Regions from separate parts of the Sporomusa rhizae genome, predicted to be linked through region 4. Evidence: riboswitches for the same ligand, from Rfam matches in the RefSeq annotation. Region 4 holds a riboswitch; each other region holds the start of a gene.

Region 1 (7,640 bases), 2.0 Mb from region 4:
TAACCTTAATCTTTGTGCCGGAATTTATAATTACCGGACCTTGGGGGGCTGTACCAAGAACTGTAAAGAATTGATTTTGTGCCCCAGCTAAACGCACTTTCACTTTGTCACCGATAATCACCGGCAATCCACTCAGCATGCGTTCCAGATGCTGAATATCCTGAGCATCACTAAAATCTACGGTAACATCAAGCGGACTTAAAACTAGACTCTGAGCCGGTTGGCGCACTGCCTTTTTCAAAGTGACCCGCTCATCAATTCCCACCCCGGCATTTTCCCGAATAATAGATTCCAGCTGCGCCAGGTTTTTATCTCTAAACTGGGTGAAGCAGGGGACTACTTTTGCTACTGTCGTCTTCCTGCCCTGAATCTCTACAATATCACCAATGATGACTTCAAGCTTATCCATTTCGGCATTATCGATGCGGACATAACCCTGACCGACATCTTCCGGCATCGCATCTGCTACTCTAAAGGATAGGGTAATTGCCATGTTTGATTATCCTCCTCTAGATGATCTCAGTGGAAGCTTATTACAATTTTTATTATAATGACATGCTTATATTTTGACTACTATATGGTAAATAAGGATATTTTTGTAATTAAAATTCATTGTTTACCGATACAGGATTCCGATAAAAAAGCTAGTGTAGCGGCCTTTTTACTGCTACACTAGCTTTTTTAACTAATCTTACCGGAAAATGCATCATCTTTCATGTACTTGTGAAGCGGCCTGCCTACAGGCCCGTACGATAAAATTCCCTTCAGCCAACCGTTATCACATAGATAGTTTAAGTAACGACGCACTGTAACTCTTGATATACCAACAAGTTTGGCAATATCGGCAACGCTGAAATAGCCAGACTGCCTTTCCACTATCCCTAACACCGAATCCAGAGTAGCCTTGTCCAAGCCTTTAGGAATGTTGTCCTTCAAATCTTCAAGGCAACTCGCAATATTTTCACTAAATGTATCTCCCTTTAAGACGTCAATATCTTTTTGTGACATTCGCTGAATATTCTTAATTTTAAAGACATATTTCTGGTAGTTCTTTAAAGCTTTTTTAAAACGTTGGAATGTAAAGGGTTTTATGATGTAATCAACCGCACCATACTGTATTCCCTGTTGAATAGTCTCTGAGTTATGAGCGGCCGTCACTAAAATAACGTCGGTATTAATCCCGGTCGCCCTGATGCGCCGCAATAACTCTATTCCGTTCAGCCCAGGCATATAGACGTCCAAGATTACTATCTGTGGTTTTATCTGGGCAATAAGCTCAAAGCCGGTCTCCCCGTCACTCGCCTGACCTACTAACCTAAATCCCTTCATCTGGGTTATATACTGCCGGTGAAGTTCTAGCACCATTGGGTCGTCTTCCAGGATAACAACATCGATGGCCATGATTCTACCTCCCTTTAACTTAAGGCTTCAGATGCCCCGAATTGGTATCTTTACACTAAAGATGCTCCCTTGGCTTTCTTGGGACTGAACAGTTATTTTTCCGCCACTTATAGCTACTTCTTTCTTTACAAGATATAAACCAACCCCGCGGCTTCCCCGTTTAGTAGAAAATCCTCGCTGATATATTTTGTTTTTGTAAACTTCAGGAATGCCTGGCCCAAAATCGCTTACTTTTATAGTTAAATACTTTTTTCCTTGATAAATATAAACATTAATAACTTTACGTTCACTTGGCAGGCCCTGCACTGCATCAATAGCATTGCTAATCAGGTTACCTAACACAGTTACCATGGCCAGACTGCCAAATACCGGCGGCAGAGATTCAAGCTTGCTGCGGGAATTCAGCCGCAAAGAAATTCCCTGTTCAGTTGATTGACTGATTTTTCCGATAATTAAGCCAGCTGTAGCCTGGTCTTTAATTCGTTTAACGATGAAACTAACAAACTCCTGTTGACTTTTATACATTAGAGTAATGAGTTCTACCACTTTATCGTATTGTTTCATTTGTATAAGCCCTGATATGGCATGCAGCTTGTTGGCAAATTCATGTGATTGGGCCCGCATCGAATCCAGCAGGCTTTGTAGTCCAATTATTTCTTCTGCCAACACTTTAACATCTTCTTTATCGCGAAAAGTAGCCAAAGCCCCTATGACTTCACCATCGACTATAATCGGCACCCTGTTGGTGATAATAACCTTATCCCCAACCTCTTGTTCCTGGTCATACTCTGCCTGTCTGGTCTTAACCACAATAGGCAGCCTCGAATTAGGCAGAACGTCTAAAATGTATTTGCCAATAAGATCGGTGGGTATATTTAGCAATCGTTCGGCTTCACTATTTACTATATTGATGTATCCATCAGTATTTATCGCAACAACTCCTTCCCGCATACATTGCATAATAGCGCGTTTTTGTTCTAAGAGCACTGTTACTGCATGGACTTGTTGCTTTAATTTGCTGTCAGCATCGCCATACAGCTGAGCGTTATACACAGCAATAGATGCATGGTTGGCAAAAGTCGCAAACAATGTTTGCTCAATCGGAGTAGATTTGCAGGCAGAACGAAATCCTATTGCCAATATGCCAATTAAAAAATCCTGAAAGCACAATCTAATAGCTTTTACGCTGCAAAGCTGCTCGTTTTGCAGAACATTAATCAGGCGTTCCGACAGCGCTTCGCCAGATTTTATTTCTATAACTTTCTGGGTTACAGTATCTAGTACCGTTTCGGAGATAAAAACCGGCGAATCAGGCTGATACCATGCTGTGGCAATAGGCGTTTTCCATTCGTTAGCCTGACCTGTTAAGAGAATGCTGCCGCAATCAGCCTTAAACAACCGCATTGCACTTGATACAATAAAATCTAATACGTCATTAATATTCATGGAAGAGGTCATACGGGTAGTTATCTCATTAATAGTCCTGAGCTGTTCAAACTGCCTGAAAACAGTATCCTCATAAAGAATAAAAAAGTATTCGGTCAAATGGACTCTTACCCTATCAAGTAAAGAATCAAAATCCCGCCGGAATATATTGAGAATAGGCAGCTCATTCTTTAAATATAGTGACATGGCATCCTTAACAGCTTTTTCATAGTGCTCAAGAAAGGCCATAATCTCCGGTAATCTGAACCCTTGTTCAAGTCTGACTTTGCTTATCCAACTAACATGCACTTTAAGCGGTGCAAATGTGTCATCTTTTAAGGAGTTAATAATAGCAGCAGTTAATTTGGCAATATCCTGAGCAAGCCGTTTAGGCGGAAGGTTAATATACGATAAAGGCTCTCCTTCGGCCTCCAGCTCGCTTAAAGTGCCTACATTAATTTCATGTTTGAGACTTTCAAGTACAAGTGGGAGAGAGTTCATAAAAATCACCTTGCATTTACTTTACTTTACTTATTAATTTTTTTTGTTGTTTGATTGACTGATAACTCGACATTATTTATTATATATTTTAAATACAATTTTTTCCATATATTTTTTTTATAGGAGGATTATAATGTTGCAAAACAAGCCTGCTACACAGCATTCTCCTGCTAATAAAAAATTGCCTGCCACTGGCCAGGCTGACTCTGCTGACAGCCATTCCCCTCCATCAATAGGACAAAAAATCATCAAAGAGTTAAAAACATTACTTCAGAGTTTTATTGAATACGCAAAAAAAGTTGAGCTCTAGTATTAATTAGTTCATAGCTAGGGGTGCCCACGGCTGAGAGGAGTAAACTCCAACCCTCTAAACCTGATGTGGTTAATACCACCGTAGGGAAGCTTTTTTCTTATATCAAAAGCTGGTCCCATCTCTTCTATGACTAATATAAAAAAGGAGGCTGGGAAAATATGAGTTTCACTACCCAAATGGATGCTGCCAAAAAAGGCATAATCACCAAAGAAATGCGCATTGTTGCCGGCAAGGAAAACATTAGCCCTGTAAATTTGCGTGACCTGGTGGCAAGTGGCAAGGTTGTTATTCCGGCGAACCGCAACCACACCAATCTTATGCCTATTGGTGTCGGCGAAAAACTCCGTACCAAGGTCAATGTCAATCTAGGCGTTTCCAAAGACTGCTATAACATCGAATTAGAGTTAGACAAGGCCAAAAAGGCCATCGCCCTAAAAACAGATGCCATTATGGATCTTAGCTGTTATGGCAAAACTCGGGAATTCCGCCGTAAACTTCTCGATATATCCCCCGTCATGATCGGTACTGTCCCTATGTATGACGTAGTAGGTATGCTTGACAAAGATTTAAAAGATATCACGGTTGACGAATTTTTTTCAGTTATCGAGAGGCATGCCGAAGACGGTGTGGATTTCATGACAATTCACTGCGGCATGAACCGGGCAACAGCTGCGCGGGTTAAAAGAAACAAACGTCTCACCAACATTGTTTCCCGCGGCGGCTCGATCTTATTTGCCTGGATGGAGCTAAACAACCAGGAAAATCCGTTTTATGAGTATTATGACCGGCTGCTTGCTATCTGTGAAAAATATGATATTACTTTAAGCTTGGGTGATGCTTGCCGCCCGGGTTCAATTCATGATTCAACAGACGCCGCCCAAATGGAAGAGTTGATTACATTGGGCGAGCTCACCAGACATGCCTGGCAGCAAAATGTTCAGGTCATAATAGAAGGGCCTGGACATATAGCGCTTAACGAGATTGCCGCCAATATACTTTTAGAGAAAAAATTATGCCATGGTGCTCCTTTTTATGTTCTTGGTCCATTAGTAACCGATATTGCCCCAGGTTATGATCATATTACAAGTGCAATTGGCGGGGCGATTGCAGCCGCTAACGGTGCTGACTTTCTATGTTATGTGACACCGGCTGAACATTTGCGTCTGCCTAACCTTGACGATATGAAAGAGGGAATCATCGCCTCACGCCTTGCCGCCCATGCAGCAGACATTGCCAAAGGCATCCCCGGAGCGCGCGACTGGGATAATCAAATGAGCACAGCCCGCGCCGATGTTGATTTTAAAAGAATGATTGACTTAGCAATCGATCCGGAAAAAGCCCGTAAATACAGGGAGGAATCTATCCCAGAATGTGAAGACACCTGCACTATGTGCGGAAAGATGTGTCCCATGAAAAATATGAAAAAAATATTAAACGGGGAACAGTTAGTTCTTGCGGACTAAGGTGCTGCAATGACTACATTTTATCAATTTAATGACTTGATTAAAGATTACCGTTCCTTGTTGGCAACTATATGTGAAAAGTACACCCCTGACGACTTCAGGTTGAAATATATTAAAAACATGTTGGATATCATGATTGGATGCCGGCAGTATTTCCATTTTGAGCGCCAATTTTCTCAAACAAAGAATAGTAATTATTTCCCTTGGTATATAACCTTTGTCTTCTTTCCTGCCATTTTAGAATGCATCGATAAATCACTTGACCTTTTGCGGCAGCACATGAGCAGTTGGCAGTTTCCTCCCGAGTATACGCGCACAGTCGAATTATTAGCTTCTATGCGCTCACGGCTTCGACATCAACAATTCTATTCCGATGAAGCCGGCAAAGTCAGCTTAGCCACATACCGCGGTCACTCTTTTACCCTTAGCTATGAGAAGCCTGTCGAATTTATCAATGCTGAGCTGCTCTTCCTAATTTTGAAGGACTTAGGCTATTTATTTGCCTGCCAAGAACCAGACAGCCGGATTTCTCCTTGATACATATAGAAAAAAACCAACTTCAATCAGCCTTGTAAAATAAACTATACTAAAATTCACACTGGCCGTTGCAAGTATTTTGATTTTATTTTTACAAATACTTGCAACGTCATTTTTTATATAAGCGATCGGCAATTCACTATCTTCATCAAAAAACAATAACTAGGTAAGGAGAGGATACTTATGGATGCCTATCATGCACTAGAAAAACTCATCCAAGGGAATAAAAGATATGTCACAGAGCGCTATGCAAAAAATAACGTAGGAGTACAAAGAAGATCCCAATTGATAAACATGCAAGACCCTTTTGCAGTAATACTAGGCTGCTCTGACTCCCGTATTCCCCCGGAAATAATTTTTGACCAAGGGCTCGGTGATTTGTTTGTGGTACGCACCGCAGGTCAGGTGGTCGATGATGTAGTGCTAGGAAGTATTGAATATGCTGTAGAACATCTTGATATCCGGCTAGTAGTAGTTTTAGGGCATGGAGACTGCGGTGCGGTCAAGGCTGCTGTAAACGGAAGCTTATGCCAGGGTCATATTGAAACTATCAGACAAGCTATCCAACCTGCTCTGAAAAAAGCAAATACACAGGCCGGCGAGCTATTAACTAACGCGATTAGCAGCAATGTTGAGTTTACCGTGTGGAGATTAAAAATATCCAGTCCGCTACTGCAAAAAGCCATTACCAATAAAGGTCTGCACATTATTGGTGCAATCAAGGATCTTCCTACAGGAAATGTAATTTTCGATACTGTCGATAATCACGATTTTAAAATGTTTTCTTAGTGTTCCGTAGTTAATACCTGCTTTGATCTTAATTATTTTTACTTACAAAATATATAATATAGTCCACTAATTAGACTTATGGTGATAAAGTTATATAAAACACACAATTTGCAATAGGAGGTCAGATTATGAGAATCGCATTCCCCCCACCGAACCGATCGATGAAGAATATGTTTGTCGGCCGGAACGTGCACGCAAGCCGTTATATGCTATTGCCAAACATTGTTCCGAGCAGTTATGTCTGTCCTTAGGTCATCAGCATAATTTGCCTGTAACTGTATTTCGTTTTTGGTGGGCTTTTGGTAACACTATCGGCGGAAAGCACCTACGTGAATTAATAAAATTAGCGATAACAGGGCAGGCTTTACAAATGGTGAAAGGAGCAGGCGGAGCCTTTGTCAATATGAATGATTTAGGAAGGGCTATTGAGCTGGCAGCCACCAGGCAGGAAGCTGCCGGTAATATCTACAACATTGCCAGTCTTTTTTTGTCTTGGGAGGAAATCGGCCAAACCATTATCAAACTGGCAAACTCAACATCGTCGCTGCAGTTACTTGACACCAAAGACTGGAACGGCCCCGCATTCCTTAACGAAATCTGGGATCTTAGCTGTGATAAAGCGGCTAAGGATCTTGGCTACAACTCGCTATTGGGCGCTGCCGACAACCGTGTTGCATTTAGTAATGCATTGGCGAACTGCATTACCACAGTCATAAAAGAAAAATAACCCTTCAAAAAGACTTCAAAGATCTGCGAAGTCTTTTTACTTTATGAGCCCGAATCATAAAATTCATTGACATCCATATTCATCCACTGGTAATAGACCGCATATTCGGCTAAAGTTTCATTAGCATCAACTTGTTTGGGAGCATTGAATCTGGCAAGGGCCTCTTCAAGAGTAGTAATATTGCCACGCAAAGAAAAAATACCATATGACATACCATCCATAAATACATGAAATAAGGTTGTTCCATATTGAGTTCCCCGTCCCTGGCCTTCATAAGTGATATTTGCCAGAGAACCGGTTGGAGCTTTAACCGATTCTACGACCATCATTCCCTTTTCTAACTTTGTCATTACCTATATCCTCCTTTATCTTTGTTATCATTATTATATAGCCCCAGGAAATTATTTTCTATTTTAGTAAATAAAGTAAACTAAAAGTTTGAAATTTGATTGAATAAATATATTCTTATTTTTTAACAAGTTAT
Region 2 (7,640 bases), 2.0 Mb from region 4:
CAACAGGATAAGCAAGTAACGCCCCAAAAATCCCTGTTCCGATTACCTCACCGATAATAGCTCCCCAAATACTGTTGGTTTTCTTATAAAGAATACCAGACAATAAAGCTCCGACCATACTTCCGGGAAAAGCCAGCAACGAGCCTGTTCCTAAGATATTGCGAAGCAATGAAATCCCAAATGCAGCACTAACTGAATAACGGGTACCTAAAAGCACCGCCAATAATATATTGATAACATGCTGTAGCGGGAAACACTTGGCAACACCAATGGGGATATAGATTAAATGGGCGGACAGAACGCCTATTGCCATAAAAATTGCGGTATAAGACAGTTTCCTGATATTCATATTCACGGGCTCCTTCAAAAATTATTACATCATCGGTAAATTCCGCTTCGCACAGGAAGTTAGTTTTCGGAACAAAATTCAACTTTCATCCTATGTGACAAAGTCTCGGGAGTCAGGTTCGACACAGCATCAAACAAGCGCATGTGAAAGGTTCCCAGTCCTTCGTTTTTCGCGAGTTCTTGTTTTGCAAGCTCACCGGCTATCCCCATAGCAGCAACACCCGCAATTGTACCGGCAAAGGCATTGTTTGCCACGCTGCAGAAACAGGCTATCAGCGCAGTTGTCATACAACCTGTGCCGGTCACCCCTGCTAAAAGTTCAGTTCCATTATGAATATAGCAAACTTCATTATTGTAAGCAATAACATCTGTTGAACCGGTAATCGCTACTATGCTGCCCAGCTTTGCAGACAGTCTTTTGGCTAAAGCCTGATTATCCTCCTGAGGTTCAATACAATCAACGCCCCTGGTTCCTGATCCTATTCCTAACAGGGTTTTAATCTCAGACAGATTGCCACGAATTGCCGTAATTTTAAGTTCTGTAAGAATTCTATCAGCCGCATCAATTCTCAGTTTGGTAGCACCGGCGCCTACAGGATCAAAAATAATTGGTATCCCCTGTTTCATGGCCTGCCTGCCGGCGGCTAACATGGCTTCAATCTTTCGCGAATTTGGCATCCCCATATTCAGAACCAAGGCCGCCGCCAAAGAAACCATTTCCTCTACTTCACTAACGTCTTCTGCCATTACTGGCGATGCACCAATTGCTAATGTTATATTCGCACAATCATTGATGGTAACATAATTGCTAATTTGATGAATTAGCGGTCGCCTTTCGCGTAAGCGCCGCAGGCTTTCACCAAATTCCCCCGGTTCATACATAAACTTCCTCCATAAGCTGCAATGTTTTCTTAGTATATTAACATTTTTTCGTCATTCTTGCTCAAACATCCTGCTGGTATGCCTTTTTCTTTATGTCTATAAACTAATAATAGTTTTCTTAAATTAATATATACAGTATATTTTCTTAAAATATATTGTGCTTTTTGTAAATCAGTGTTAAATTACGAATTACAGTTGTTTTTTTCTCAAAAACTGCTGTTTTGCTTTGGGAGGGAATAATAATGAATAAAATTCAAACTGTATTAGTTGCCAATCGTGGCGAAATTGCCATTCGGGTTATGCGGGCTTGTTATGAACTAGGAATACGCACAATTGCCATTTATTCTAAAGAAGATGTATTTTCTTTACACCGTTATCGTGCCGATGAGGCTTATCTGGTGGGTGAAGATAAAAGTCCGGTGGATGCCTATTTAGACATCGAATCCATTATTCGTATCGCCAAAAACCGTGGTGTAGATGCTATTCATCCCGGCTATGGTTTTTTATCCGAAAACACAGTCCTGGCCAAACGTTGCAAGGAAGAGAACATTATTTTTATAGGTCCTGAGATTGAGCACTTGACGATGTTCGGCGATAAAATTAACGCCAGGGCTCAGGCTGTAGCCGCCGGCCTGCCTGTCATACCGGGAAGCGACGGTCCAGTGCACAGCTTAGAAGAGGTCAAAGCTTTTGCGAATCGCTATGGCTATCCCTTTATAATTAAAGCAATCCTGGGCGGAGGCGGCCGGGGTATGCGCATTGTCCAAACCCCGGCCGATCTTGAGGATTCCTATTTTAGGGCGAAATCCGAAGCCAAAGCATCTTTTGGTGATGACCAAATATATCTGGAACGTCTCATAGAATACCCGAAGCATATCGAAGTGCAAATATTAGGCGACCAGCATGGTAATGTTATTCACCTTTATGAACGGGATTGTTCGATACAACGCAGGCACCAAAAAGTGATTGAAATTGCCCCCAGTATCTCCTTATCGGAAAAACTGCGGCATGAGATCTCGAGCGCCGCCGTTCGGCTAATGAAAGCCATTAAATTTGTCAGCGCCGGTACAGTAGAGTTTTTGGTAACGCCTGATCAACAATTTTATTTTATTGAGGTTAACCCCCGTATCCAAGTAGAACACACCATCACCGAAATGATTACAGGCATTGACATTGTGCAAGCCCAGCTGCATATAGCCGACGGGACGCCGCTCTCTGATGAGAGTATCGGCATTCCTTCACAAGATTCTATTCGTTGCAACGGTCACGCCATTCAGTGCCGGGTAACCACGGAAGACCCTGCCAACCAATTTACACCCGATACCGGCAAAATAACGGCGTATCGCAGCGGCGGCGGGTTTGGCGTACGGCTTGATGCCGGCAATGCCTATACAAACTCTGTTATTACTCCTTACTACGATTCACTGCTGGTAAAAGTTTCGACCTGGGGACTAACCCATAAAAGCGCTATCGCCAAAATGAAGCGTTGTCTAAACGAATTCCGTATCCGGGGTATTAAATCAAATATTCTTTTTCTCAATAATGTAGTCAACCATCCTGATTTCTTAAGCGGTAACTACTTCACAACATTTATTGATACAACACCGGAACTATTTATATTTACTCCCCCCCAAGACCGTGGTACTAAATTGTTAAAATATATAGCTGATACTACGGTTAACGGGTATGAAGACTTTACAAAGCGACTAAAACCCAGCTTCCCACCTGTCCGTTTTCCAAGCATGCCGGAATCGCCCCTGCTGCCAAGCGGCACCAAGCAGATTCTTGACAGTCAAGGACCGGATGGCTTAGTAGGCTGGATAAAACAGCAAAGAGAAGTGCTCTTAACAGACACCACTTTACGTGATGCGCATCAGTCGCTATTGGCAACAAGGATGCGAACCCAGGATATGATTAACGTTATCTCCCCTACTGCCCACAAACTGCCTAATTTGTTTTCTCTTGAAATGTGGGGCGGTGCTACTTTTGACGTTGCCTACCGGTTTTTAAAAGAAGACCCTTGGAGACGCTTAGAAGCCCTTAGGGCACAAGCTCCGAATATTTTATTTCAAATGCTTTTGCGCGGCGCTAATGCTGTTGGCTACACAAGCTATCCGGATAATGTAATCCGTGCCTTTGTTGAGCAAGCCGCAGCAAGCGGCATTGACGTTTTTCGTATTTTTGACAGCTTAAACTGGCTGTCAGGAATGACTGTTTCTATTGATGCAGTTCGTAACTCCGGTAAAATTGCCGAAGTCTCCTTATGCTATTCCGGGGATATCTTAGATTCTTCCCGATCCAAGTATGATTTAAAATATTATATTAATTTAGCAAAAGAAATCGAAAAAGCAGGCGCCCACATTTTGGCGATTAAAGACATGGCTGGACTGCTCAAACCGGAAGCAGCCTACCGGCTTGTATCTTCCTTAAAGGAAGCGGTAGATCTGCCTATCCATCTGCATATGCATGATACCAGCGGCAACGGAATTTATGCTTGTGCCCGCGCTATTGAAGCCGGTGTAGATATTGTTGATACCGCAATCTCCTCCTTGGCCGGCGCGTCGTCCCAACCTAGCAGCAATAGTCTTTACTATGCTTTACAAGGGCATCCCCGGCAGCCAAAGCTAGATATTCGTAGTATGAACGAACTATCACACTACTGGGAAGATATTCGTGCCTATTATAAAGACTTTGAAGGCAGCCTGGCTTACCCCAATCCGGAAATATACCAACATGAAATGCCTGGCGGTCAATACAGCAACCTTAAGCAGCAAGCGAAATCGTTAGGGCTGGAAAGTCAATGGGATCGAGTATCAGACATGTACAGAAAAGTCAATGACATGTTTGGTGATATTATAAAAGTAACCCCTTCCTCAAAAGTCGTTGGCGACATGGCTTTGTTCATGGTAGAAAACAACCTCGAAGAAGAAGATATTTACCGTCTCGGAACCAGCTTAGATTTTCCAAATTCGGTAGTTGAATTTTTCTCCGGACAAATCGGTCAGCCATACCAAGGATTTCCGCAAGAACTCCAGCGTATAATCCTGAAGGGAAGACAACCGCTGACAACACGCCCGGGTGAACTCCTGGAAGCGGCTAACTTTGACGAAATTCAGGAAACTCTTGCTAATAACCTACCCCGTCCGGTAACACAATGTGATGTGCTTGCCTATACATTGTACCCCAAAGTATTTTTAGACTGGGTTGACTTCTTTGCCACTTACGGTGATGTATCCATTTTAGATACGCCAACCTTCTTTTATGGCTTAAATTCTAAGGAAGAAATTAGAGTAGATATTGAAGAAGGAAAAATGCTAGTAATCAAATTAATCTCTGTTGAAGAACCACTTCCTGATGGAACAAGAATTGTCAACTTTGAGCTTAACGGTCTGCCACGTGAAATTGTCGTTAAAGATAAGAGCATTAAGACTACCAGTAGTGCAAGGAAAAAAGCAGATAAAGATAATCCTGGCCATCTTGGCGCGACCATGACAGGAAAAATTGTAAAAATCATGGTAGAAGGAGGAGTTCACGTTAAGAAGGGCGAATACTTACTCGTTACCGAAGCTATGAAAATGGAAACAACCATTCAGGCTCCCTTTGATGGCATTGTGGAAGAAATCTATGTGAAGCCTCAGGATGCTGTTGAAACCGGTGACTTACTGCTGGAACTCGTGAAGATATCCAAACCTAATTAAATATGGCAAGCATAGTTATAGCTGGGGGTGCCTTGTTGGCTGAGAGGAATTATTCCAACCCTTATAACCTGATGTGGTTAGTACCACCGTAGGAAAGCTTTCTTAACGCTTTCAACTAACCCCTTTGTCTATAGCTAAAAGCCTACAGAGAAAGGGGTTTTTAATTATGTATACTACTCAAATGGATGCCGCAAAAAAAGGTATTATGACTGAACAAATGCGTATCGTAGCTCAGGAGGAAAAAATAGACCCTGAATTACTACGCGAATTAGTCGCCAGCGGCCGGATTGCCATTCCCGCCAACAAACATCATACCAGCCTCCATCCTATGGGAGTCGGCGAAAAACTTCGCACCAAAGTAAATGTCAACTTAGGAGTATCCAAAGATTGCTACGACATTGATCTGGAATTAGAAAAAGTAAAAAAATCCATTGAATTGAAAGCTGACGCAATCATGGACCTAAGCTGCTATGGTAAAACCCGTGATTTCCGCCGCAAACTGATCGATATGTCACCGATAATGATTGGTACTGTTCCTATGTACGATGCTGTTGGAATGCTTGACAAAGATCTGAAAGATATCACCGTAGATGAGTTTTTCTCGGTTGTCGAACGCCATGCCGAAGACGGTGTTGACTTCATGACCATCCACTGCGGCATGAACCTCAAAACTGCCGAACGAATTAAAAATAACAAACGCCTTACCAATATTGTTTCCCGCGGTGGCTCCCTCCTGTTTGCCTGGATGGAACTTAATAAAAAGGAAAACCCCTTCTACGAGTACTATGACCGTCTTTTAGATATCTGCGAAAAGTATGATGTAACCATAAGCTTAGGTGATGCCTGTCGCCCTGGTTCAATTCATGACTCCACCGATGCGGCGCAAATTGAAGAATTGATAACTCTCGGCGAATTAACCAAACGCGCCTGGGCACGAAATGTTCAAATAATGATTGAAGGTCCAGGCCATGTGGCACTTAACGAAATTGTGGCAAATATGCAGCTCGAAAAGCGTCTGTGCCATGGCGCACCTTTCTATGTATTGGGACCACTGGTTACTGACATTGCGCCAGGCTATGACCATATCACCAGCGCCATTGGTGGTGCCATAGCCGCTTCAAATGGTGCCGATTTTCTCTGCTATGTAACACCGGCTGAACACCTCCGGCTGCCGAATCTTGAGGATATGAAAGAAGGCATTATCGCCAGCCGTATAGCTGCCCATGCTGCCGATATCGCCAAGGGAATCCCCGGTGCACGCGATTGGGATAATCAAATGAGCGCGGCCCGCGCTGAAGTAGATTTCCCTAAAATGATCGAATTAGCCATTGATCCGGAAAAAGCCCGCAGATACAGAGAAGAATCCAAACCAGAGTGTGAAGATACTTGTACCATGTGCGGCAAAATGTGCCCAATGAAGAATATTAAAAAGGTTCTTAACGGCGACGATTTAAGTATTCTCTAAATCCCCATTTAGTCTACAAACAAAACAAAGTGGTAGTGTATGTCCGCTAAGCATACACTACCACTTTGTTTTACACACACGACTATCTCGTTCCTACCACCAATAATGCGGATATTGCCGCTTGGCAGCCAAATTATTCACTATTATCCCGACAATTACCAGAATGCATATACCTATGCTTACAGGCATTAGCGGGAATAACCAGTCCTGCTTGGTAATTACTGCAATTAAAGCCGTAGCTCCGGCCGGGGGATGGACGCTCCTTGTTCTTATCATCACAGCTACCGCAATTCCGACGCTAAGAGCTGCCGTATACCAATAGCAACCTGCCAGTTGGTATACGGCAACCCCGACAATAGCCGAAAGCAACTGTCCGGCAATAGCATTGCGCGGCTGTGAAAACGGAGCCGCCGGAGCTCCGAAAATAAGACATGCAGACGCTCCTAGTGATGCAACTAACACGGGAATTTCTTTTAGGAAAGTAAGATAGGTGACAATTCCAATACCAACAAAAGATCCGGTCAGCGCCCAAAAACATTCTGACATAGCGGGCATAGGAACACCACATTTACCCGTTGAGCGTATTTTTTGCAAATATGCATCATAAGATGTAACCAGGTGCTCACAGTATGTCGCCGTTCTTACACCGCTTTCTTTTTCCGGCAGGTTATTTGGCATTTGAACGCCTCCTTTAGGTTGAAAATGGGAAATGCCGTAAAAACGGCATTTCCCTGATACCTATTTCTTTGTAACCAAGGGAACCAGACAGGCTAGCGTAAATACTACATACGACAAACTAATCATGAAGTCGATGTTACTAACGCCGCCCTGATGCGCCAGAAAAAATCCTATCCAAAAGCACCAGAATGCCGTATTCATTAACGGAGTACGATATTTCTTACCCCACGGCACAGGTTTAAACGTAGTATTGGTGTTGGCATTAGGCACAGGATTTGTACTCATTACAATCCCCCCTTGATATTTCGCATTTTTTGACCTATGGCAGGTCTTTAAATAACATGTAGGCAAAAATCCACGCATTGATGCCCACAAGCAGCGAAATAATTATACAGTAAGGTATTGTCCGGTTCATTATCTCGCTTTCACGACCTTCAAGGCCGACAGTGGCCGAACCGATCAATACTTTGGACGGAGCAATTGAACAGCCTACTGAACCGCCGACAGACTGCACAGCACACATGACTACAGTACTAATTCCCAAAACTTTAGCCGTCTCAAACTGTAAC
Region 3 (7,640 bases), 1.0 Mb from region 4:
TCAGGGATTTTCTTACCTAATACTACACCGATGACAATGCCAATTGCATTAGCTATCATCATGCCTGCGGTTGTTCCTAACCAAACAGGTATGATCTCGCTGGCAAACTGAGCAGCTAATGCAACCGTTGCTAACTGTGTTTTATCCCCCATTTCAGCTATAAAAAACGCAATAGTTACCGTCCAAAAGGGACTGCGGTGAGTGGGTTTGTCTTCACCATTAAGTTCATCCCCCCGGATTGTCCACAATCCAAAAATAATAAATGATGCCGCTGCGGCAATTTGCACATACTGTAATGGTATAAACATGGTTATGTAACTGCCAACAATGACTGCAAACAAATGATTCAGTATTGTGGCAACAAAAACACCTAACAAAACAGTTGGCCATGGATAACGGGTAGCAAAGGCCATCCCGAGTAATTGAGTTTTATCCCCCATCTCAGCAAGTACCACAAAGGTAAGTGCCGTTATGAATGCTGTCAAATCGATCCCTCCGTATTCATATTTAACCATATATAGTATGGCCAAAATCAGTATTATTTGAAACCCAAAACTTTACAATGATATAGGTTTAGGCTAATATGTTTCTATAAATATCGAAAGGGTGATTAGCAGATGGAGTTATTGGATGCAATCTATAACCGGCGATCTGTACGAAATTATACTAATGCGAAAGTGGATAAACTGACAATCGAAAAGTTACTAAGCGCCTCAATACAGGCTCCAAGCGCCATGAACTCTCAACCTTGGGCCTATGCCGTTATACAAGATGCTAACTTATTGAAGGAGTATTCTGACCGAAGCAAACAACTTCTTCTCGGTTTACTTGATAAAGTGCCGGAACTTAACAAATATGAAACGGCGCTTGAGAATCCTAATTTTAATATTTTTTATAATGCTCAGTCATTAATTACCATTTTTGCAAAATCTAAAGGATTATACAGTAATGAAGATTGCTGTTTAGCGGCACAGAACCTCATGTTGACTGCGCACAGTCTTGATCTCGGAACTTGCTGGATTGGTTTTGCCCGTCCCTTCTTAAACTCCCCAGAGGTAAAAAATGAACTCAATATTCCAGACAGTTATGAAGCTGTGGCACCAATCATTTTGGGATATCCAAAAGTTAATCCGCCTGCTGTCCCGAGAAATAATCCTGAAATATTATTTTGGAAATAATACAAAACCCCGCAACCAATAAAGGTTCGCGGGGTTTTTATACGTCGGGTAGCATCTGAGTAGTCAATAAGCCGAGTTCTGTTCCGCGTTAGCGGCGACGATCATTTATCTAGGCCAACAGTTGCCTGTAGGCTCAAGCGACACAACCCGGAAGGTTCAGCGGGCAGCTTCATCCCTTCCCTATTCGGTCTTGCTCCAGGTGGGGTTTACCTAGCCAATCAGTCACCTGATTGCTGGTGCGCTCTTACCGCACCGTTCCATCCTTACCTGAAAAATCAGGCGGTCTACATTTCTGTGGCACTTTCCCTAAGGTCGCCCTCGCTGGACGTTATCCAGCACCCTGCCCTATGGAGCTCGGACTTTCCTCGGATGACAAGCATCCGCGATCATCTTTCATACTCAGATATTCAATTTAGATATTTAATAATAGCACTATGTTAATAACAAGTCAATCATGATTAATTAAATGTATTAGGGATTGAGTGCTTTGCGAATGGTATTTATTTTAGCTGGAATATCAACTGCACCAACAATGTCTGTTACTATTGCTACCATCTTTGCACCATGTTGTTTGACCTCACGGGCATTATGTTCTTTTATTCCTCCAATTGCAACAAAAGGAACATCATGATTTTTGGCAACGTACTCTAGATATTCAAACCCCACAGCCTGACATACATCTTTTTTTGTAGTAGTAGGAAAGATGGGTCCAACACCAATATAGTCTATACATCCTATCTCCACCGCCGCTCTCGCTTGCTCCGGCGAGTGGGTGGACAGCCCCAAGATCATGTCATTGCCAATTAATTCTCTAACCTTTACTGGAGGCAGATCTTCTTGTCCCACATGGACACCGTCTGCACCAATCATCAAAGCTAAGTCAATATGATCATTAATGACAAAAGTTACGCCGGCTTTTTTGGTGAGTTCCCGAATTTTCAAGCATTCATCATACATTTTTCCAGCTTTTTTATATTTTTCCCGGTATTGAATTACTTTAATACCACCTGCAATCAACAACTCTGCGACTTCAACATTATTTCTGCCAAGAGAATGTTCCTCATCCGTAAGGGCATAAATATCTGTTGATAAAAAATTAGCCATACCTTTTCTTGGTGCCATTTTATTAGCCCTCCATTATCTATTATCTAAAAAATGACTGACTATGATATCCGCCTGTTTAGCGGCAGCAACTTGTACTCTGGGCGCAAGCGGGGGACATTTTGCACTGACTGCTGATGTTAGATCGCCAACTACGAAAAAGTTATCTCTTATCCTATGGATAGTAATATTGTCACTGTTGCCCCAGCCGGCTAAACCAGATGCGGCTATTAATAGTTTAGGAGAATTTAGGTAATTTTCTACAATCAGCTTTTTGCATTCCGGTCTGTCGAATGCTTCAACAATAACATCGCAATCCTCAAAGAAGGTATCCTGAGTACTATATTTTCGTTGTGTTACTTCAATCTGTACATCCGGATTAATAAGCGTGAGGTTACTTTTAAGTGCCTCAACCTTAGGCATCCCGATTTGATGCAGGAAGAAGAATTGCCGATTTAAATTACTGGCTTCAACTTTATCAAAATCAATAATTTTAAACAATTTAAAACCTGTACGTACCAACATTTGGGCGCAATTGGAGCCAAGTCCCCCTGCTCCGGCAATACCAATTTTAATACGAGAGAACTTATCCAAAATGCTAGCTGCTATGTATCTGTTAATTCCCTGCTCAAATTGATTCATAGCTATCACCACATTTGCCAGTCTTTATAAACAGGCTGATAATTTTGTGAATACAGCATTGCCGCAATATCGGCTACATTTCGTTCATCCGATATCTCAAACTGGCTGACAGACGCCTGTGTTGAATGCCCGCCAACAGCAGTGCATGAACCAGCAGACATTTTGGTTATTCCGAGTTTAACCATGTTATTACGTAATACGGCACTTTCACGCGTAGATAAAGTGATGCCGCCTCGCGGCATGAACAGACGAAATGCAAGCACATATTGAACAAGGTTTTTATCACTGACAATAACTTTGGGCGGAAAACCACCGACATGGGGTCTCATTCTCGGTGGTGATATGCTTATTTCAATATTAAGATACTTACGTTGTAAATAATCTGCGTGTATGCCTGTAAAAAATGCTTCTCTGCGCCAATCATCAAGACCAAGCAACGCACCAATATTGACACTGCGCATGCCGGCTTGACATGCACGTTCAGGAGCATCAAGCCGATAATGGTAGTCACGTTTAGGACCTGCGGGGTGAAGCTCGGCATATACTTTTTGATGGTATGTTTCCTGATAGATTGTCATACCGTCCACGCCATTTTCAATTAGCACGTTATACTCTTCCGTATTGAGTGGATATACTTCAATGCTGATAGAGGTAAAATATTCTTTTAATATGTCTACGCATTGCCTAATATATTCCACCGAAGAATGGTATCGTGATTCACCGGTAAGAATTAGAAGATGTTTTAAGCCAGTGGCGGCAATCGCTTTTGCTTCGGCTTTAACTTCTTCAAGCGATAGTTTTTTGCGCTCAATTTGATTATGCGCATGAAAACCGCAGTAGACACATTGATTCACACAATAATTTGCTAAGTAAAGCGGTGTATAAAGCAATATCGTTTGGCCAAAATGCTGTACAGTAAGGCGATGCGCTTTCTGCGCCATTGCTTCTAAATGGTTTTCAGCCATTGGTGACAGTAAGGTCAAATAGTCCCAAACTGTTAAATTATCTTTTGCAATAATCCGTGAAATATCAGCATCGGTTATTTGATTAGAAGTATCGGCAAAGTTCCAGTCCCGATACTTTTCTATTTCTTGATAAAAGCTCATTTTTCCCCTCCAATCACGCTAAGAAAATTTATTTATCCTTAACTAACCTGCTCTATTTATCTAAAAATCCGGTTAACGGTGACGAAGCGTTTGCATATTCTTGAATAGCCCCAGGTCCGGCCAAGAAAGCTTTACGGCCGGCGGCAACCGCTAAACCAAAGGCTTCGGCCATTGCTTCGGGATCGCTGGCTGTTGCTACCGCTGTATTTACCAAAACTGCTGCTGCACCCATTTCCATGGCTTCGGCTGCTTCCGAAGGGCGGCCGATACCCGCATCTACAATAATGGGTAATGATATTTCCTCGATTAGTATCTTAATAAGTTCTTTCATTTTTAACCCACGATTTGTTCCAATAGGTGCCCCAAGTGGCATGACAGCAGCGGCACCAGCTTCTACCAAACGTTTGGCTGCCATCAAATCAGGACTCATATAAGGGAGTACAACGAAGCCTTCCTTAGCAAGGATTTCAGTTGCCTTAATTGTTTCCATATTATCAGGCAGTAAGTACCGGTTATCGGAAATAACTTCAATTTTGATCCAATTGCCACACCCGGCAGCTCGGGCCAAACGAGCTATGCGAATAGCTTCTTCAGCATTTCTAGCGCCAGATGTGTTCGGTAATAATGTACAGTGCTTAGGTATATAAGTAACAATGTTTTCCTCTTTGTGATCGAGGTCTACTCGCCGCAATGCCACCGTTATAACCTGTGCTCCAGCGGCATTTACAACTTCTGGGATAAGTGTATTAGATGCAAATTTCCCTGTTCCCAAAAATAACCGACTAGTTAATTTTGTTTCACCAATTTGTAGAATGTCATTCACTGGATTTTTTTTCATAGGTCAGCCTCCTCCTACAAAACTAACTACCTCAAGGCAGTCTTCTTGTTGTAATACAACGGTTTGCCAGTCTTCTTTTCTGACGATGTTACCGTTGTATTCGATGATAACCACTTCAGGATTAAAACCCTCTTGACCAACCAGTTCGGCTATAGTAATACCTTCTGCGCCGATGATTTTTTTACCATTTACAATTAATAGCATGGGGGAATTCCTCCTTTTAAAAAAATAAAAAACACGTCCCCCGAATGGTAATGACGCGCATTATTATACACGACCTTCCTCCGCAGGTATTATCCCGATCAGGTATGGAGGTCAGGAACTCACTAGTTCCACTCTCAGCCCATAACATGAGCTCCCTCGGTCACTCAATATTTATTTATTACTATTTTATAGCATACTGAAATAATCGTCAAAATTGGTATAAGCTTTTATTTGGGCAAATTTGTTAATAAACTGTAAATATATCTCTATTTGAGGCACTAGCAATAATTTCTATACTATAGCCATTCTTACTTATAAAATTTGCTAAGTAGGAGGCGACACATTCTACTACAGGTTGCTCGGTAGCAAAATGACCTGCATCGATAATCGCTAAGCCTTCAGCAACAGCTTGTTGGGCTTCATGATATTTTACATCGCCAGTTATCAGTACATCCGCACCGGCGTTAACCGCGTTTTTGATCAAATCTGCACCGCTGCCGCCGCATACTGCCACTTTGGTAATCTTGGTGGTAACGGATCCGGCTGCTTTCACCGCGGTAATATTTAGTGCCGCTTTTACTTGACCAATAAACATCTCAAGACTTACGGGTTCGGCAAGACCTCCTATACGACCTAAACCATAGCTTGCCCCTGAATTTAGCAGCAAATATTCATCATAAGCGACTTCCTCATAAGGATGTGCGGCTATCATGGCATTAATAACTTGAGTCTTTAAATGCATAGGCACTATGGTTTCTAATCGATACTCCGGCACGAATTCAAGGGAACCTGTTTTGCCAATGTACGGATTAGTCCCCGCTAACGGAAGAAATGATCCTATCCCCTCTGTTGCAAACGAACAGTGACTGTAATTACCTGTATGACCAGCCCCAGCCTCCGACATGGTCATTCTTACTTTTTCAACATGAGAAACAGGAACAAATACTACTAATTTGCAAAGTTTATCCTGATGTACTGACGTCAATGCTTTGATATCTGTTAGTTTTAACTTTTGCGCCAGGATATCATTAACTCCCCCGGGAGCACTATCCAGATTAGTATGTGCGGCATATACGGCAATGCCGTTTTTAATCAACTTTGTTAATAAGCTGCCTAATGGCAAATCCGCTCTGATGTTCTTAATGCCTTTAAAGATCAGGGGGTGATGAGCAACTATCATATCAGCACCCACTGTCAATGCTTCATCAACAACGTCCCCATCAACATCTAAAGCAACAATAGCCTTATGTATCAGTTGCTCAGGATTTCCTACAAGCAAACCGACGTTATCCCACTCTTCAGCCAGATGCTTTGGCGCTAATTTTTCAAGTTCAGCCATAAGGGCGCGGCACTTTATAGGCATGACATTTTATCCTCCAAATCGTTTAGTTTTTTAGTAAAAGCTTTATACTTTTCAGAGTTAACAGCTTCCTTGCTATCTGCCATTGCCGATAGTACGCCACGCAAATGCCTGAGCAGCTCTTGAATATGACGCTTTAGCAAAGGATGTTTATTCTTCCAGAGCAGCGGACCAATCTCGTATAGTACAGCTTCGATCTGGCAGTCAGTTCCTGGTTCCGCCGCGATAATTTGATACATTTTACCCTCTTCTTCTACTAGTTCTTCAGCGACAATCTTCCAATTATTTTTATACAGCCAAATTCTAACGAGCGACGCCGCAATCATAGGTTGTAGAATAACACGCTTTAGCTTTGCGGTTATTTCCGGACGGGAGCTTAGAATGTCAATAATATTAGCTCCTCCCATTCCAGCGATTACGACAACATCCGCTTCCCCGGGATTAAGAACATCAAGACCATTGCCTTGACGTACGGCAATATATTGTTCCAATTGAGTGTCAGCAACAGCATTTTTGGCTGAAAGAAATGGACCGTGATGAATGTCTCCGGCAATTGCCCGACTAACTCTTTTTTGCTCGACAAGGTATATTGGTAAATATGCATGGTCAGTACCTATATCAGCTAAAATGGAAGCTTCAGGAACCATGTCCGCAATTGTCTGTAACCGTTCTCCTAGTCTCATATATTATAATTCCTCCTATCATCCTAGATAGTATTTCGGTCTATGGATAAAAAATCCTGTTAATAGTCTAAAACCTCGAAATATGTATACACGGCTTGCGCGATAACTAATGCAGCGTGCGATATAAAAGTTGCCTTTTCAGCTAAAGTTAACGGTTCAAGACAGCAAAAAACCTGCGAATATATTCGCAGGTTTTTATGGTGGGCGATGACAGGATCGAACTGCCGACATCCTGCTTGTAAGGCAGGCGCTCTCCCAGCTGAGCTAATCGCCCGTATTCGAAGTTCGATTTTTGACTTTCGAAATGTTTTATCGAATGTCTAAAATCGAGCATCGAATATCAAAGATGGTGACCCGTAAGGGAATCGAACCCTTGATACCGCCGTGAAAGGGCGGTGTCTTAACCGCTTGACCAACGGGCCATAATTGATGTTCGACTTTAGACTTTCGTACTTAACATTAATAATCGAATGTCGTATATCGAATTTCTAACAACGAAATGGTGGGCCCACCTGGGATCGAACCAGG
Region 4 (7,640 bases):
AGAGCATGTATAGGTTAGACATCTGTGTCGTGTTCTGTATCCAATTTGTTTTGCATGGGTAGGTTGGGTGTGTGAAAATGTCCCTGGAAAAGAGCAATTATACAAAAGAACATGACTGCAATTTCAAATACAAACCCGGCGATTGTTAAGGCATACTTAGCAAACGGCGCGTTTATTAATATTCCTAAGACTATAGATATAGTAATTAAAACACCATATATTATGACACTCATATTTGTCATCTCCAATAATTTAGTCTTAGTATTTCATGCTTTTTATTAGCCGTCTGTTTGCAGGCGGCTATATTTTTTATATAAATAAATCACCGATAATCTGTTTTCTTCATATTCTAAAGTAGCTGCACAAAATTTGTAGCTAGTCTAATACTTAATGTTTGGGGTGGTTGTAGTCAATACGGAGGGACAATAGTACATGAAAGAGGAGCCGCTTACATCGAATCTCCCGTTGACCGTGTTAGCGGAATCGGAAGAAGTGAAGGAAAAGGCCAAAGGAATTTTCAAATATCTTGGCCCCGCGTTCATAGTTAGTGTAGCATATATGGATCCTGGAAATTTTGGTACGAATATTACCGGTGGATCGCGATTTGGTTATAATTTAATTTGGGTTATTCTATGGAGCAATCTAATGGCCATCTTCATCCAGATTTTGTCGGCTAAACTAGGGATTGCTACCGGAGTTCATCTACCTGATCACTGTGGGAAAATTTTTTCACGGCCTGTTAACTGGGGCTTATGGTCAATAGCCACTGTGGCAGCGATGGCTACAGACCTTGCAGAATTTCTGGGGGGAGTACTTGGGTTTTACCTTTTATTTGGAATACCGCTTGGATGGTCTGCAGTTCTTACCGGTGTAATTACTTATGGAATTTGTCATATGCAAAAATATGGGCAACAGATTGTCGAACGTGTTATCACAGGGATGGTAGCCGTTATTAGTATCGCCTATGTCTGGGAAATGTTTATTGCAAAACCCGATTGGGATCAGGTAGCTTACCATGTTGCCGTGCCAATACTTACATCCGATAGTGTCCTGGTAGCAGTTGGAATGTTAGGAGCAACTGTAATGCCCCATGTAATATATCTTCATTCTCATCTAGTTCAAACAAGAAGAACAGAATGTATGGAAGATTGCAGGCGGCACCTAAAAATGGCAAAAATTGATGTGTTCGTTGCGATGAACATGGCGTTTGTTGTTAATGCCGCTATGGTGATTGTTTCGGCAGCCGTTTTCAAGGGTAATGGCTTTGACGTGGATAGCATTGAGGCCGCCTATATGACTTTGCAACCGCTAATGGGTAACATGGCTGCCGGGGCTTTCGGGCTGGCTCTCTTGGCATCGGGATTATCCTCATCTACTGTCGGCACGATGGCTGGCGAGGTTATTTTAGGCGGATTTGTGGGCTTCGATATACCTGCAAGTATTCGTCGGTTAATCACGATGGTTCCTGGCTTAGCGATTCTAATGTCAGGTGTGAATCCCATGGAGGCGCTGGTATATAGCCAAGTATCACTCAGCTTCGCTTTGCCGGCAGCAATCATTCCTTTGATGATTGTAACTAACAAGGCGGGCATTATGGGCAAATTCAAAAATGGGTTACTGACAAATTGCGTTGGTTGGGTTATCGTAAGTCTGATTTTAGTACTAAATGCTGTTTTATTGTACCTTACCTTTACGGGCCAAGCGTAACCGGGTTTGTTCCGCAAGGTTTGAATAGGTGGCAGCCTATTTTAAATCTTGCGGAATTTCTTTAAGAAAATTAGAAAAGACCTTTATATCCAGCAGAATAGTTGGATATAAAGGTCTCGCTAAAGCAGTGGTGCTGCCAGTAGGGCCGGGCTTGCGCCAGTGTGTCGACCCTACTCACGGAAAGGTAATCCGTTAGCTACTCCCCTTTATGGGATATTAATTTACTGTATAATATGATTCTCGTTACTATAATGACACACCTATTTTTTTGAACCCTGAAATAATTTTAGTATCGTGCGAGTTTATAACAGCACCGATACTAGTTAATACATATATTATGCTGTTTGTTGGGTGTTGCCACTGCTGTCAATAATTATTTTACCCCTTCTGCCGTAAACAAAAAAGTTGTCTAAAACTAAATTAATAATGGCCTTTAAAATCCAGCCTTGTTATGGTGGAGAATTAAAGGCCATTTCTGTATATGTGGAGTCCGTCTACCAATCCTATTCAAAGATAACAAAATCATCTCGTTAATTCCTTTTTAGGGTAGCCTGTATTTATTTTTGCTAACAGAGCATTCTATAAAATGTAATATTGGCAGATTCCTGGAGGGTTCACCCTTGTCAGCCGTAATTGATGTCGAGGCAGTCGTAAAAGATAGCGGTCTTTCTTATGCAATAAAAATCTTATGGAACTAAATGCGCATTGTATGATGACTAGGAGGGTACGAAAGTAATGGAAGAGAAAGAATTAGCCCGTGGGCTAAAGGCTCGCCACATTGAATTAATAGCCTTAGGCGGCACCATCGGCGTCGGTTTATTTATGGGGTCAGCAAGCACAATTAAGTGGGCTGGGCCTTCGGTATTGCTTGCCTATATGTTAGCCGGTATTGTTATGTTCTTTGTTATGCGTATTATGGGAGAAATGTTGTTCCTCGAACCAGTCACCGGCTCTTTTGCAACTTATGCCCATAAGTATATTAGTCCTTGGGCGGGATATCTGACGGCCTGGTGTTATTGGTTTTTGTGGGTTACAGTAGGAATGTCAGAGGTTACGGCAATTGGAATTTACATGAATTATTGGTTTCCCACGCTGCCGCAATGGCTGCCGGCGCTTGTTGGCGTGGCGATTATTGCGATGGCTAACTTAGTTTCTGTTAAATACTACGGTGAATTCGAATTTTGGTTCGCGCTCATTAAAGTTGTTACGATTGTGGTTATGCTGGTAGTGGGACTAGCGATTATCTTTTTGGGTATTGGTAATGCGGGCCAACCTGTGGGGATTGCCAATCTTTATATTCATGGAGGATTTTTCGCTGGCGGTTGGGAAGGATTCCTGTTTGCACTATGCCTGGTAACGGCTTCTTACCAGGGGGTTGAACTTGTCGGCATAACTGCTGGTGAGGCAGAAGATCCTAAAAACACCTTGCGTAGAGCGATAAAAAATATTATCTGGCGTATTTTAATTTTCTATGTCGGAGCTATATTTGTTATTGTAGCTATTTATCCTTGGAACCAGATCGGCACGATCGGCAGTCCTTTTGTGTTGACGTTCGCAAAAATCGGGATTACTTCGGCAGCCGGTATCATTAACTTTGTAGTTCTTACTGCCGCAATGTCCGGTTGCAATAGCGGTATATACAGCGCCGGGAGAATGCTTTATACGTTAGCAGAAAACGGGCAGGCGCCAAAATTTTTCGGAAAAGTTTCAAGTGGTGGCGTTCCCAGCAATAGTATTAAAATCACCATCGCTTGCTTAGTAATCGGAGTCTTTTTCAATTATATCTACCCGAATTCAAAACTATTTATTTATATTTACAGCGCCAGCATTCTGCCTGGCATGATTCCGTGGTTTGTACTATGCATTAGTCAAATTAAATTTAGAAGGAAATGGGAAAAGGAAATGGATTCGCATCCATTTAAATCATCGCTATTTCCGATTAGCAACTATATAACAATTATCTTTTTATTCTTAGTCTTAATCGGAATGTGGTTTAATAGTGACACGCGAGTATCATTAATTGTTGGCATAGTTTTTTGTGCGATTATCACAATATTCTATTATGCGCTTGGTATTGGAAAAAGAAACGAAACAGCTGGATAAATGAAGTCAGGCAGTGTTCAAGTAAGAGAAAATCCGCATGATGTATGCACGCGGATTTTTTTGTTTTATTTATAATTATCGCTGACTAACGGTTGACGCCTAATCGTCATTTCAATTCGCTCAATAGGCAAAACTCGCATTAAAACAAGGCAAATAATGCATTCTACACCTAGATAGCTGGCGTTAAACAGGAATGAATACAGATACGGTGAAACCCCTTGTGGTGCATAGCTGGCAAAAAACACGATACCGGAAATGAAATGAAACAAAAACCGACCAATAATACCGACGACTGTTCCCACCAGATATCGGCCTTTAAAATATCCCGCCAAGCCTAAAGCCATAAAGGGCAACGGATAATCAAACAACACCTGTACCGGGTGCAAGATAAAGGGGTCTTGGATCAAATTAATCATGCCATACAAAAAACCGGTGAGATATCCGGTTTCTGCGCCATAAAAAAATGCTATAAGAAGTATAGGAATCATACTGCCCAGAGTTACACTGCCACCTTGCGGCATATGGTATAGTTTAAATGCATGCAGAATAGCGGCCAGAGCAAGTGCTAGACCGATATGAGCCATCATTCTTGCGCTGAAATTAACCTTCTTCATTCGCATCAATGCCACGACTAATAAAATAACACCCGCCAGAATCAGTATCGTAGTCGGACTTGCTGCAATCGTTGCTATGTTGTCGACAAAGGTACCCTTCATATCTTTACCCTCCAATAATAAAAAATTTAAGCCGCAACCAATTGTAGGTTTGCGGCTTTCTCTATTATTCAAGTCGCTTCCCTACGCTGGCATTATCCAGATCAGGTTAAGGGTTAATGAAATAATACTCATCTCTCAGCCCGTAGGCACCCCTAGCACATATGTCATTTTATTCCACTATAACACTATTTTATGCACAGGACAAGTAATTTATAAATGTTTATACTGCAAATAGACTCCCAGTAAACCTTTACCCAGTGAAACAAATACTTCCTGGCAGTTGACTAACGGCTGATTGCTAATTGCGTAGGGCAGGGTGCGCTTAAGTTCTGCGTTTTGTAACGGCCAGCGCACGCCGGCAATAGTAACACCTAAACAGCGGTTTGATAGGGAAATCAGGGATATGACGTCAGGCATTACTTCTGTTTTTATTTTTACATTATCCTGACCTGATAAAAAAAACAAGACTTCAGATTCATCGGCGGCAATACTTTTGATGCCAAGCTCTTCATAACCGGCTAGTGATTGTATGTTGCCAAAAGCATGGTCAAACCGTCCTCCCCATATCCCGGTGATAATTGCGGTAGTCGTACCATATATTTCTTTCGCTCTAAGCAAAGCAAGCTGGAGATCAGTATAATCCTTATCTTCCGGATAAATCTCAACCGGTACACCCAGACTTCTCCCCCATGCCCAGGCTTCAGGATTGGCACTGTCACCATCACCAATAATTCTGTCCGGCGTTATACCGGTTTGCCGGCAAATATGGATACCACTGTCGATACACCATATAGGCAGGCCTGCTGCCAGCGTCGAAAACCATCTATTTTCCGGCGGCCTGCCGCCGGCTGTCATCAGCAGCGTTGTTTTTGGGAATGATTTTTTAAACGTAAGCTCAGTTTGTGGTAGTTTTAAACTTTGTATCATCGATTACACCTGTCCAAATTCCAGTATTTCAAGATGCTTATTTCACCTTTATTGCTTTATTATCCTTCTTTATTCCGATGTATTCGGAGTTGGTAAATTGTATCGCATTTAAAATCACATCCATAGCATGAGGATGATCGCTTACGAAATGAAGCACCTGAGATCCATATATATTTGGTTCTCAGGTGCTTTATTGTGAGGCAATGAGTAATGGCCTTCTGCCTTGGTTAACAGTTAAAAATCCGGCGGAGTTACGGCAAAGATTACGTCGGCATTGGAGCTGTTGTCATTTTTCCACATATGACGTGAGCCGGGGGGGATTTTTACACTATCACCTTTTTCGAGTGTTTCCATGGAGTCCTCAAGATAAAGTGTAACAGTACCAGACAATACGTAGGCAATTTCCTCTCCTGTATGGGATAAAGGAATCTCCGAGGATTGGGCATGAGGAGGGATAGTCATTAAAACCATTTCAATTGCTCCGCTTAGATCTGGGGAAAGCAGTGTATATTCCCAATTACTATGCGGAAATATGATTTTTTTGCGATTGTTGGCACGGGTAATTAATTTATCAACATTTGCAGGTTCAGTAAAAAGACTAAAAAGGGGTATATCCAAAGAAACTGCAATCATACGAAGCGTATTAAGTGATGGATTTGCAAGTCCGCGTTCAATTTGGCTTAACAATGAAGGCGTAACATTTATCCTTTCAGCCAATTGACGTAGGCTAAGGTTTTTACTAGTTCTTGCAGCAGCAATTCTTTGTCCAAGTTCGACACTGTCGTCGGTATTTTGCATGTAAGTATATTCTCCTAACAAGATTTTATTGTGTTCAATACAATTTAATATTATCAAAACTTGTATTATTTAACAACCATGTATAGCGAGTTTTCTTTATTAAATTAGTATGGTGACTTATATAGGTTGATTATTAACCAAAATGCTATTTTTGTCTTTTAAAATCTAGTATAAAGATGAATTTTAAAATATTACAAATAAAGAAAAATTTTATTTTTTATACTATTGCAAATAGTAGGGACATGATGTATATTAAATGTGATTAAACAATTCAATCACATTTAACTAATGTAAAATATAATTAAATATGGTTGAAAGTTTTATGGAAAGACATTGATAGTTGATGACCGCAATATCTGATTTACTTAAACTGAATCATCGGAGGGCTATATGAAAAATTCTACTGTTTTGGAGAAAAAAATCGAAGAATGGAAAGCGGAGTTCCCACTTATCGAGGATTTGATGAGTACCCGCGAGGTATTTTGGGTGAATCCGCTTTATGGAAATAAACAAGAAGAATCTCTTCATTCTATTACGGAAAAAGATATTCAAGATGCCGAAGCAAGACTTGCTAGATTTGCACCATTTATTATGAAGGCTTTTCCGGAAACTGAACAGAGTAATGGCATCATTGAATCTCCTCTTGCGTTCATTCCGAACATGCAGCAAAAACTTAGTGAATTATGCGGCTTAAACATTCCAGGAAAATTATGCGCAAAATTTGATAGTCATCTTCCAATTTCCGGCTCAATAAAAGCGAGGGGAGGCGTGTATGAAGTACTCTATTTGGCAGAAGCCATTGCAACGAAACATACTAACTTATCGTGGACAGATGATTATTCAATATTAAAAAATGATGATTTTCGAAACCTGTTTCAAGAATACACAATTGTTGTTGGCTCTACGGGAAATTTAGGTTTGAGCATTGGAATTATGGGGGCAGCACTGGGATTTCGAGTAGTTGTGCATATGTCTGTGGAGGCGAAGCAATGGAAGAAGGATATGCTTCGGAGTAAAGGCGTAATTGTAGTTGAACATACTGCTGATTATTCTCAGGCAGTTGAAGCGGGGCGTAAAGAAGCCGAGCAGGATTCTAAGAGTTATTTTATTGATGATGAAAGTTCACGTCACCTTTTCTTGGGATATGCGGTAGCTGCTAAAAGATTACAGCAGCAATTAATAAATCTTAATATAGTTGTCGATGAAGAACATCCACTTATCGTACATTTACCTTGTGGCGTTGGCGGAGGGCCTGGGGGTGTTACTTTTGGCCTGAAATCAATATTTAAAGAAAATGTTCATTGCTTTTTTGCAGAACCCACTCATTCGCCGGCAATGTTACTCGGTTTGATGACAGGTTTGCATGAAAAAATAGCCGTACAAGATTTT

Evidence for each region. A riboswitch is a leader RNA that binds a small molecule or an ion and turns the genes downstream of it on or off. The one in region 4 is predicted to bind thiamine pyrophosphate.
Region 1: another riboswitch for thiamine pyrophosphate. It lies ahead of thiC (phosphomethylpyrimidine synthase ThiC); the one in region 4 lies ahead of thiT (energy-coupled thiamine transporter ThiT).
Region 2: another riboswitch for thiamine pyrophosphate. It lies ahead of thiC (phosphomethylpyrimidine synthase ThiC); the one in region 4 lies ahead of thiT (energy-coupled thiamine transporter ThiT).
Region 3: another riboswitch for thiamine pyrophosphate. It lies ahead of thiS (sulfur carrier protein ThiS); the one in region 4 lies ahead of thiT (energy-coupled thiamine transporter ThiT).

The regions. Positions count from the first base shown of each region.
Region 1 covers NZ_CP156925.1:1,900,976-1,908,615, reverse strand. The annotation lists gene SRRS_RS08540 (CDC48 family AAA ATPase) at 1-493, opposite strand, end outside; gene SRRS_RS08535 (response regulator) at 682-1,401, opposite strand; gene SRRS_RS08530 (ATP-binding protein) at 1,429-3,327, opposite strand; gene SRRS_RS08525 (hypothetical protein) at 3,461-3,637, shown strand; TPP riboswitch at 3,647-3,744, shown strand; gene thiC (phosphomethylpyrimidine synthase ThiC) at 3,799-5,103, shown strand; gene SRRS_RS08515 (hypothetical protein) at 5,113-5,640, shown strand; gene SRRS_RS08510 (carbonic anhydrase) at 5,824-6,429, shown strand; gene SRRS_RS08505 (NAD-dependent epimerase/dehydratase family protein) at 6,524-7,156, shown strand; gene SRRS_RS08500 (hypothetical protein) at 7,198-7,506, opposite strand.
Region 2 covers NZ_CP156925.1:1,914,997-1,922,636, reverse strand. The annotation lists gene thiW (energy coupling factor transporter S component ThiW) at 1-349, opposite strand, end outside; gene thiM (hydroxyethylthiazole kinase) at 409-1,230, opposite strand; gene SRRS_RS08585 (pyruvate carboxylase) at 1,473-4,928, shown strand; TPP riboswitch at 4,942-5,040, shown strand; gene thiC (phosphomethylpyrimidine synthase ThiC) at 5,092-6,393, shown strand; gene SRRS_RS08575 (HPP family protein) at 6,487-7,071, opposite strand; gene SRRS_RS08570 (hypothetical protein) at 7,132-7,356, opposite strand; gene SRRS_RS08565 (L-lactate permease) at 7,391-7,640, opposite strand, start outside.
Region 3 covers NZ_CP156925.1:2,896,624-2,904,263, forward strand. The annotation lists gene SRRS_RS13620 (TMEM165/GDT1 family protein) at 1-485, opposite strand, end outside; gene SRRS_RS13625 (nitroreductase family protein) at 618-1,178, shown strand; RNA gene rnpB (RNase P RNA component class A) at 1,231-1,580, opposite strand; gene thiE (thiamine phosphate synthase) at 1,650-2,300, opposite strand; gene thiF (sulfur carrier protein ThiS adenylyltransferase ThiF) at 2,316-2,921, opposite strand; gene thiH (2-iminoacetate synthase ThiH) at 2,927-4,027, opposite strand; gene SRRS_RS13650 (thiazole synthase) at 4,080-4,865, opposite strand; gene thiS (sulfur carrier protein ThiS) at 4,869-5,069, opposite strand; TPP riboswitch at 5,128-5,237, opposite strand; gene SRRS_RS13660 (Nif3-like dinuclear metal center hexameric protein) at 5,314-6,432, opposite strand; gene SRRS_RS13665 (tRNA (adenine(22)-N(1))-methyltransferase TrmK) at 6,423-7,112, opposite strand; tRNA gene SRRS_RS13670 (tRNA-Val) at 7,311-7,386, opposite strand; tRNA gene SRRS_RS13675 (tRNA-Glu) at 7,460-7,534, opposite strand; tRNA gene SRRS_RS13680 (tRNA-Ile) at 7,613-7,640, opposite strand, start outside.
Region 4 covers NZ_CP156925.1:3,941,047-3,948,686, reverse strand. The annotation lists gene SRRS_RS18710 (hypothetical protein) at 15-233, opposite strand; gene SRRS_RS18705 (Nramp family divalent metal transporter) at 433-1,707, shown strand; gene SRRS_RS18700 (amino acid permease) at 2,443-3,810, shown strand; gene thiT (energy-coupled thiamine transporter ThiT) at 3,876-4,526, opposite strand; TPP riboswitch at 4,588-4,690, opposite strand; gene SRRS_RS18690 (thiamine diphosphokinase) at 4,737-5,453, opposite strand; gene SRRS_RS18685 (helix-turn-helix domain-containing protein) at 5,688-6,251, opposite strand; gene SRRS_RS18680 (D-serine ammonia-lyase) at 6,642-7,640, shown strand, end outside.